3 regions of the Geobacillus sp. CAMR5420 genome follow, and region 3 is predicted to be linked to each of the others. Evidence: predicted binding sites of a transcription regulator. Region 3 holds the regulator's gene; each other region holds the start of a gene.
What was found. The regulator LexA, encoded in region 3, represses DNA repair genes until DNA is damaged. The targets are predictions, from matches to a motif close to CGAACATATGTTCG.
Positions count from the first base shown of each region.

Region 1 (3,280 bases), on a different contig from region 3:
CAATCGGCACGTGGGAAGTGTTGCGCGACGGCTGCGATGCGGCGATTTTGACGTTTGGCACGACGATTTCGATGGCGCTTAAGGCGGCCGACGAGCTGGCGAAAGACGGCATATCGGTGAAAGTCGTCAACGCTCGCTTTTTGAAGCCGATGGACGTGGCGATGCTTCACGAACTGCTTGAGAGCCGCCTGCCGATCTTAACGGTCGAAGAGGCGGTGCTGCAAGGCGGCTTTGGCAGTGCTGTGTTGGAGTTTGCTCATGATCATGGTTATCACGGAGCGGTCATCGAACGGATGGGCATCCCGGACCGCTTTATCGAACATGGAAGCGTCAGCGAGCTGCTCAATGAAATCGGGCTGACGTCGACCCATATCATCGACCGCATCAAAACGATGGTGCCAAGAAAACAGAAAAGGGCTTGAGACATGAAAGGAAAAAAAGAACGGCTCGATGTGCTGCTTGTCGAACGAGGGCTGGCGGAAACGCGGGAAAAGGCGAAGCGAGCGATCATGGCCGGGCTTGTCTATTCAAACGACGTTCGACTCGATAAGCCCGGGGAAAAAGTGCCGGTTGACATTCCGCTTGAGGTGAAAGGCAACCCGCTTCCGTACGTCAGCCGCGGTGGGTTGAAACTGGAAAAAGCGTTGCGCGAGTTTCATATTCGCGTGGAAAATAAAATTGTTCTTGACATCGGCGCGTCGACCGGCGGTTTCACCGACTGCGCCTTGCAGCATGGGGCGAAGCTGACGTATGCCGTCGATGTCGGCTACAACCAGCTTGCCTGGAAGCTGCGTCAAGACGAGCGCGTCGTTGTAATGGAGCGGACGAACTTCCGCTACGTGACGCCGGATCAGTTTACGAAAGGGCTGCCGGAAGTAGCTGTCATCGATGTCTCGTTTATTTCGCTGCGGCTCATTTTGCCGGTCGTCAAGACGGTCATGGTGCCGGGCGGCGATGTGATTGCTCTCGTCAAGCCGCAGTTTGAAGCCGGCAAGGAAAAGGTCGGCAAAAAAGGGATCATCCGCGATCCGAACATTCACGAGGAAGTGCTCGAATCGATCATTCAATTCGCCTGCGCGGAAGGGTTCGATGTTCTTCATTTAACGTATTCACCGATTACCGGCGGCGACGGCAATATTGAATTTTTGCTTCATGCTGCCTATCCTGGAGGAAACCGGGAGGGAGAAAACCGACTGCCAGCATCCGTCGCCGACGTGGTGAGCGAGGCGCATGCCCGATTGCGGGCGGGGAGCGTGGAGCCAAGCGGCAAATAGCGTCGGCGGGACGGACAATCTGCTCTGCACTTTGAAAAGCGGGGAGGTGGCGCAATGTGAACAAAGGGCAAAGGCATATTAAAATTCGCGAAATCATTATGAACCATGACATTGAAACGCAAGACGAGCTTGTCGACCGGCTGAGAGAAGCTGGCTTTAACGTCACCCAGGCGACCGTCTCGCGCGACATTAAAGAAATGCAGCTCGTCAAAGTGCCGATGGCCAACGGCCGCTACAAGTACAGCCTTCCGTCCGACCAGCGCTTCAATCCGTTGCAAAAGCTGAAGCGGGCGCTTGTTGATGTGTTTGTGAAGCTTGACGGAACGGGCAACTTGCTTGTGTTGCGGACGCTGCCGGGCAACGCCCATGCCGTCGGCGTCTTGCTCGACAATTTGGATTGGAACGAAATCGTCGGTACGATTTGCGGCGACGATACGTGCCTGATCATCTGCCGTACTCCGAAAGATGCGGAAAAAGTGTCCGACCAGCTGTTGTCCATGCTCTAGGCGAGGACCGGCCCAGCTTCCGTTCCACGTTCAAGGACGGAACGACAGGGCGGTCCTCGTTTGCAAATCCGAACATACGTGCTATAATCAAAAGTGGAATTAATCGGACAGGCAAGGAGTGGTGAAATGCTCGCCGAGCTGTCGATTAAAAATTTCGCCATTATCGAGTCGCTCTCGTTGTCGTTTGACAAAGGGCTGACGGTGTTAACCGGCGAAACGGGAGCCGGCAAATCGATCATCATCGACGCGATTCATTTGTTGATCGGCGGACGCGGCTCCGCTGAATTTGTCCGCTTTGGAGCGGAAAAGGCGGAAATCGAAGGGCTGTTTTTGCTTGATGATGACCGCCATCCGTGCTGGCAAAAATGCGCAGACGTTGGCATCGACGCCAGCGACGGCATGATCGTGTTGCGCCGCGATATTTTCGCCAACGGCAAAAGCGTCTGCCGCATTAACGGCAAGCTCGTCACGACGGCGGTGCTGCGCGACATCGGGGCGACGCTTGTTGATATTCACGGCCAGCATGAACATCAAGAACTGATGGATCCGTCCCGCCATCTGCCGCTTTTAGACGAGTTCGGCGGCCTAGAGGCGGCAGAGGCGCTTGCTCGCTACCGCGCCGTCTACGAGCGGTATGAGGAGCTCGGAAACAAATTGAAAAAGCTGAGCGAAAATGAACAGCAAATGGCGCACCGGCTTGATTTGCTGACGTTTCAGCTGCGTGAAATCGAGCAGGCGGCGCTCGAGCCGGGCGAGGACGAGCGGCTGATGGAGGAAAAAGTTCGCATCGTCAATTTTCAAAAAATTTATACCGCGCTGCAGAAAAGCTATGAGGCCCTCTCCGGAGAGGGACGCGGGCTTGATTCCATCGGGGAGGCGATGCGCCATCTCGATGACGTCGCAGGCATGGATGCAGCGCTCAAAGATGCGCATGAAACGACGGCGAACTGCTACTATTTGCTCGAGGAAGTCATGTACAAGCTGCGCGATCAAATTGAGGAGATGGAATACGACCCAGAGCGGCTCGATGCCATTGAAAGCCGTCTCGCGGAAATCGGGCAGCTCAAACGAAAATACGGGGCGACGATCGCCGATATTTTGCACTATGCCGAGACGATCGCCGAGGAAATCGAGACAATCGAAAATCGCGAAACGCATGTGCATGAGCTTACGCAGCAGCTCGCTCTGGTGACGGACGAGTTGCTCACGGAGGCGAAAAACGTCACCGCTGTTCGGCAAACATATGCCCGGCGCCTGATTGAGCGCATTCATCAAGAACTGAAAGACTTGTACATGGACAAAACGAAATTTGACATCGTATTTGCCAAGCGCGAAGGATCGCTTGACGCTCCCTTGGTCGACGGCGTGCCGGTTAGGTTCCAAGAAGATGGCATCGATGTCGTCGAGTTTTACATTTCGACGAACGTCGGCGAGCCGTTAAAACCGCTCGTCAAAGTCGCTTCCGGCGGCGAGCTGTCGCGCATTATGCTGGCGTTGAAA
Region 1 covers NZ_JHUS01000052.1:34,463-37,742, reverse strand. Annotated here, with positions in the region: gene dxs (1-deoxy-D-xylulose-5-phosphate synthase) at 1-422, shown strand, start outside; gene DI44_RS05115 (TlyA family RNA methyltransferase) at 426-1,274, shown strand; gene argR (transcriptional regulator ArgR) at 1,331-1,780, shown strand; gene recN (DNA repair protein RecN) at 1,907-3,280, shown strand, end outside.
Region 1: the regulator LexA is predicted to act here: its motif matches at 1,850-1,863, upstream of recN (DNA repair protein RecN).

Region 2 (3,280 bases), on a different contig from region 3:
GATGAACGAGGAAACGTATGCAGGCGATTCGGTCGGCGAACATACGGCGCTCGAGCAAGCGAACGAGTATTTAGCAATGAAAGAAATCGGCCAGACGTTTGAAAACTCCTGACAATGCCCATGACGATCGTCATGGGATTTTTTGTGCAAAAAACCCGCTAACTTTTTTCAAAATATAGAAAAATATAACTATTAGTGGTATGATAGGAGTGGTGAGTTCGTTGAGAGGAGATGAGACGATGAAAGTAAATGAATTTATCATCCTAAACCATTTCGTCGTGAGCCGTTATACGATGGCGATTCTCCCTTATTTGTTGAACAATGACCTGTATGCAAAGGTCGTCGAGGAAGATGGCGAGTACATTGTCAAACAAACGCCCCTCGACATTATTAGACATAGCTGCGATTATTATGGCTGCAGCTTTCAAGGCAGAAAAGAGGGAACAAAGGCCGTGATCGGCATCACCCACAAAGCGCCGATCGCCATTGAACCGTCCAACGAAATTTACTTCTTTCCCACCGCTTCCCCGAAAGATTCCTGCTGTGTTTGGCTGTCGCATATGCATGTCTATCGGTATGAGCCTGCGAAATATGAGCGGACGGTTGTATACTTCCGCAACGGGAAAAGCGTTGTCCTCGATGTGTCCTGCAAATCTTTCATCAACCAATTGCACCGAACAGCCCAGCTGCGGACGAAACTGTCGGAGCGAATGGAGGCGAGAGAGCGCAAACTGCAATACATATATCGCATGCAGCAAGAAAAGCATGTGACGGAATAACCGCCATGATAAAAAAATGGGTTTTCACAAGCAAAAGTTCAAATTGCGCGGCCGAGCGTGTAAAATAAAAATATAAACGGCATTTGAATGGAGAAAGAACGATGAATATGGAAACTTTGAAACAATGGCTCACGCTCGACCACGTGCTTTCCTTGCTCGACCATTACCGTTCCTTCGGCATATTTCCCGGCATTGCGGCGACGCTGCTCGAGTCGTTTTTTCCGATTTTGCCGATGGTTGTGTTTGTGATGGCGAACGCAGCGGCATTCGGGTTGTGGAAAGGGTTTTTCATTTCTTGGATTGGCGCTTCGCTCGGCTCGCTCATCGTCTTTTGGCTGACGCGGAAGATCGGCCAGCAGCGTTTCTTTCATTTTGTCCGCCGCCATCCAAAAGTGCGCCAGTTTATGCACTGGATTGAACGGCACGGATTCGGGCCGCTGTTTTTGCTGTATTGCTTTCCTTTCACCCCGTCGGCGCTTGTCAATATCGTTGCCGGTCTGTCACGCATCAGCCGCCAGCAGTTTGTATTAGCGGTCTTGCTTGGAAAGATGATCATGATTTTTACGATCAGCTTTATCGGGTATGACTTGGTGGCGCTTGTCCGCCAGCCGTTGCGTACGGCGGCGATCGCTGTTGTTGTGCTGCTGCTTTGGTATGCGGGAAAACGAGTAGAGGCGAGATTTTCGTTGACGGAAAAACAACGCAGCGAGGAGGACGGGGAGTGACCAAACGGAAACAAGGAAAGAAGCGGGGACGCCGCTGGCCATGGCTCGCCGCTGTCGGGTTTGTCGCCATGCTCCGTTTTTTCGTTTTCAGCAATTATATGGTGGAAGGAAAGTCAATGATGCCGACGCTGCAAAGCGGCAATTTGCTGATCGTCAATAAGATCCGTTATGAAATTGCCCCGATTCATCGGTTTGATGTCGTCGTGTTTCACGCCAATCAAAAGGAAGATTACGTGAAACGGGTCATCGGGCTGCCGGGGGATCGGATCGAGTACAAAAACGATGTGCTGTATATTAACGGTCGACAGGTCGATGAACCGTATTTGCGGCCGTATAAGCAGCAACTCCTTAGCGGGAAGCTGACAGGCGATTTTACCCTTGAAGAGGTGACGGGAGAAAAGCGGGTGCCGGCCGGCTGCATTTTTGTCCTTGGCGACAATCGGCTCAGCAGTTGGGACAGCCGCCATTTCGGCTTCGTCAAAATCAGCCAAGTGGTCGGCAAGGTAGACCTCCGCTATTGGCCGTTTCGGGAGATTGCTTTCCATTTTTGAGAAAATGGCGCATCGAGGTGCGGCGGCGGTTTTGCCTAAGGGAGCGGTTGCTTTCAAGGAAGGCAGTTTTTTCTTTACCAAATACGAACATATGTGCTAAAATAGAAGAGATAAAGGAAACGAATGGTGGTGATCGCCGTGTCGCTTCGCTTTTTGCTTGGACGATCGGGAAGCGGGAAGACGGCTATGTGTCTTGCGGAAATCCGCCGCAAGCTGCAGGAAGATCCGAGAGGAAAGACGATTGTTTACCTCGTTCCGGAGCAGATGACGTTTCAATGTGAATACGCCTTAATCCATACCGAGGGAGCAGGAGGAATGATCCGCGCCCAAGTGTTCAGCTTCCCCCGCCTCGCCTGGCGCGTCTTGCAGGAGACGGGAGGCATGAACCGCTACCACGTCCACGATGTCGGCGTGCAAATGATGATTCGCAAAATTATTGAACAGCGGAAACAGGAGCTTAAACTGTTTGGCCGCGCGGCGGACAAAAGCGGTTTTGTCGAGCAGCTGCATGAGATGATCGCCGAATGCAAGCGGTATTGCTTAACGCCGGACGAGCTTCGCCGCCGTGTCGAGGAGCTGGAAAGCGGGCCGAGCCGGCCGGGACGGCGCCTGCTGGCCGATAAGCTCAGCGATGTCGCGCTCGTTTATGCAGAGCTCGAGCGGAGCTTAAGCGGCCATTACCTCGATTCGGAAGATTATTTGCGCCTGCTCGCCGAACAAATCCCCCGCTCCTGCTATTTGCGCGATGCCGATGTTTATATCGACGGATTCCATCATTTTGCCCCGCAAGAATACATAGTGATTGAGCAGCTTCTTCGTCATTGCCGGCGGGTCACCGTTTGCCTGACGGTCGACCGCCCGTATGATGGTGCGATGCCGGACGAGCTCGACTTGTTTTATCTGCCGGCGCAGACGTACCGCCAGTTGCGCGAGCTTGCCTTGGCCAACGATGTTTTGCTTGAAGAGCCGGTCGTGCTCGCGGAAAACCGACGTCATCAAAGCGGGGCGCTCGCCCATCTCGAGGCGCAGTTTCATCGCCGCCCGCTGCCGCCTTACGAAGCGGAAGACGGTGCGGTCTGCCTTTATGAGGCGGCCAACCGCCGCGCAGAACTGGAAGCGGTCGCCCGGGAAATCATCCGCCTTGTCCGCGACGAAGGGGCGCGCTATCGCGACATCGCGCTCGTCATCCGCCAAACGGAGGCGTACCGCGACCTTGTGAAGACGG
Region 2 covers NZ_JHUS01000017.1:53,752-57,031, forward strand. Annotated here, with positions in the region: gene DI44_RS12835 (hypothetical protein) at 1-112, shown strand, start outside; gene DI44_RS12830 (competence protein ComK) at 240-779, shown strand; gene DI44_RS12825 (TVP38/TMEM64 family protein) at 881-1,504, shown strand; gene lepB (signal peptidase I) at 1,501-2,055, shown strand; gene addB (helicase-exonuclease AddAB subunit AddB) at 2,194-3,280, shown strand, end outside.
Region 2: the regulator LexA is predicted to act here: its motif matches at 2,140-2,153, upstream of addB (helicase-exonuclease AddAB subunit AddB).

Region 3 (3,280 bases):
TCATTGACTCATTTCCTAACATTATGGTAGAATAAAGGTATCAAAAGCGAGGAGGAATTGGCATGAGCAGCCAAATTCGTCGTTCCATGCCATTGTTTCCGATTGGGATTGTGATGCAGCTGACCGACTTATCGGCTCGGCAAATCCGCTATTATGAAGAGCACGGCCTCGTCTCGCCCGCGCGCACCGAAGGCAACCGGCGGCTGTTTTCGCTCAATGACATCGACCGCTTGCTGGAAATTAAAGATTTGATCGACCAAGGCGTCAACTTGGCGGGCATTAAGCAAATTTTTGCCGCGCGGGAGGAAGGGCGCCACGGGCAGGCGGAGAAAGTCGAAAAAGTGGGAAAACCGAAGCTGTCGGACGAGGAACTGCGCGAAATTTTGCGGAACGAATTGCTGCAGGCCGGGCGGTTCCAGCGCGCATCGCTTCGCCAAGGAGATCTCGCTCGCTTCTTTCATTAATCATGGAAAATGATTTCCGAGCCGGGGAGGAGTTTAGACATGGCAAAATATACGCGTGACGACATTCTACACATCGTCAAAGAGGAAAATGTCAAGTACATCCGCCTGCAATTCACTGATATTTTGGGCACGATCAAAAACGTCGAAATTCCCATCAGCCAGTTAGAGAAAGCACTTAACAACAAAATGATGTTTGACGGGTCGTCGATCGAAGGATTTGTCCGCATCGAAGAGTCGGATATGTATTTGTATCCGGATTTGGATACGTTCGTCATTTTCCCGTGGACATCGGAAAAAGGAAAAGTCGCCCGCTTTATCTGCGACATTTACAACCCGGACGGCACGCCGTTTGAAGGCTGCCCGCGCTACAACTTGAAGCGGATGTTGAAAGAGATGGAAGCGTTCGGCTTCAACGCCTTTAACTTAGGGGCTGAGCCGGAATTCTTCCTCTTCAAGCTTGACGAAAAAGGGCACCCGACGATGGAGCTGAATGATCGCGGCGGCTATTTCGATTTGGCGCCGACGGACCTCGGGGAAAACTGCCGGCGCGACATTGTGCTCGAGCTTGAGGAAATGGGGTTTGAAATCGAAGCGTCCCACCATGAAGTCGCCCCGGGTCAGCATGAGATCGATTTTAAATACGCCGATGCCGTAAAAGCGTGCGACGACATTCAAACGTTTAAGCTCGTCGTTAAAACGATCGCCCGCAAACACGGATTGCATGCGACCTTTATGCCAAAGCCGATTTTTGGGATTAACGGTTCAGGGATGCACTGCAACCTGTCGCTGTTCCGCAACGGCGAAAACGCCTTTTTCGATCCGAACGGCGATTTGCAGTTGAGCGATACGGCGCGGCAGTTTATCGCCGGCGTGCTGAAGCATGCGCCGAACTTTACGGCGGTGACGAATCCGACGGTCAACTCGTACAAACGCCTTGTCCCGGGTTATGAAGCGCCGTGCTATGTCGCCTGGTCGGCGCGCAACCGCAGCCCGCTCATCCGCATCCCGGCTTCACGCGGCATGAGCACGCGCATTGAGGTGCGCAGCGTCGACCCGTCGGCCAACCCATACTTGGCCATGGCGGTGCTTTTAGCCGCTGGGCTTGATGGCATTCGCAACAAGCTCACTCCTCCGGCACCAGTGGACCGAAACATTTACGTCATGACGAAAGAAGAACGGCTCGAAGAAGGCATTGTCGATTTGCCGGCAACGCTGCATGAAGCGCTGGAAAACTTGAAGTCCGATGAAGTGATGATCCAAGCGCTCGGCAAACATTTATTCGAGCATTTCGTTGAGGCGAAAGAAATCGAGTGGGATATGTACCGGACGGCGGTTCATCAATGGGAATTAGATCAATATATGGAACTCTACTGATTCATAAAAAAGCTGCCCCGTTTTTCGGGGCAGCTTTTTTATGGGCGCAGTCCGGCACGGGTCAGTCGAACAGGCGGTAGACGCCGATCACTTTGCCGAGAATCGTGCAGTCGCGGACGATGATCGGCTCAAGATGAGCGTTTTCCGGCTGCAGGCGGATGTAGTCTTTTTCTTTGAAAAACCGCTTCACCGTCGCCTCGTTGTCTTCCGTCATGGCGACGACGATGTCGCCGTTGTTGGCTGATGACTGCTGGCGGACGATGACGTAGTCGCCGTCGAGAATGCCGGCTTCGATCATGCTGTCGCCCATCACTTCAAGCATAAACAGCTGCTCCTCGCCAGCGGCGAGCCGCTTCGGCAGCGGAAAGTAGCCTTCGATGTTTTCCACCGCTGTAATCGGTTGGCCGGCCGTCACCTTGCCGATGATCGGCACCGAGATGATCTCCTCTTTTTCTTTCTCCTTGGCCATATCGTTGTCCAAAATTTCAATGGCACGCGGCTTCGTCGGGTCGCGGCGGATGTACCCTTTGCTTTCTAGGCGCGCTAAATGCCCGTGGACGGTCGAACTTGACGCCAGTCCCACCGCTTCCCCAATTTCCCGCACCGACGGAGGATAGCCCTTCGTTTTTACTTCCTGCTTAATAAATTCTAAAATTTGTTGTTGCCGTTTCGACAGTTTCGTCATTGTTTCACACCTCTCGCCACATCATTTGTCTTCATTATACCATGAGGAAGATGAAAAAACAAACGTAAGTTCGAGTTTTTTATTGACACAAACAAATGTTCCTGGCTATAATGAAGGAAAGCGAACGAACATTCTAGAAAGGGTGGGGGGAAATGGGGAAAACGTTGCTTCATCACTTTCTGTTCTCCTTTTTGTTTGCGCTCGTGCTGGCAGGGTTCGTTTACGCCAGCAGCCCGGTCGACAAAAAAGAATACGTGGCGATTACGGTCGCTCCCGGCGATACGCTTTGGGGGCTGGCAAAACAGTACGAGCAGGAGCACCATATGCCGCCTGATGAGTTCATCCGCTGGGTCATCGATGTCAATCATTTGCCGAGCCCGCGCCTTACCGCCGGTGAACGGATCATCATTCCTGTGTTAAAATCAAAGCAGGGCGGCTCGGTGGCCGTCAATCAGTGATGGAAAGAAGGGATGGGCCATGAGGGCGGTCATTTACTGCCGTGTCAGTACGGACAAAGCCGAGCAGGAGACGTCGCTCGCGAGGCAACGAGATGAGCTCGAACGGCTGGCGGCCGAGTGTGGATTTGAAGTCGTTAAAGTGATCGCCGAGCAAGCGAGCGGTTACGAAGCCGACCGCGACGGCGTGTTGAAGCTGCTTTCGCTTTGCGAGGAAGGCGAGGTCGATGTGCTGCTCATTCAAGATGAAACGCGGCTTGGGCGCGGCCATGCGCGCATGGCGGTGCTGCATTGCTTGAAAA
Region 3 covers NZ_JHUS01000030.1:42,580-45,859, forward strand. Annotated here, with positions in the region: gene DI44_RS09830 (MerR family transcriptional regulator) at 63-464, shown strand; gene glnA (type I glutamate--ammonia ligase) at 504-1,838, shown strand; gene lexA (transcriptional repressor LexA) at 1,900-2,523, opposite strand; gene yneA (cell division suppressor protein YneA) at 2,676-2,981, shown strand; gene DI44_RS09810 (recombinase family protein) at 3,001-3,280, shown strand, end outside.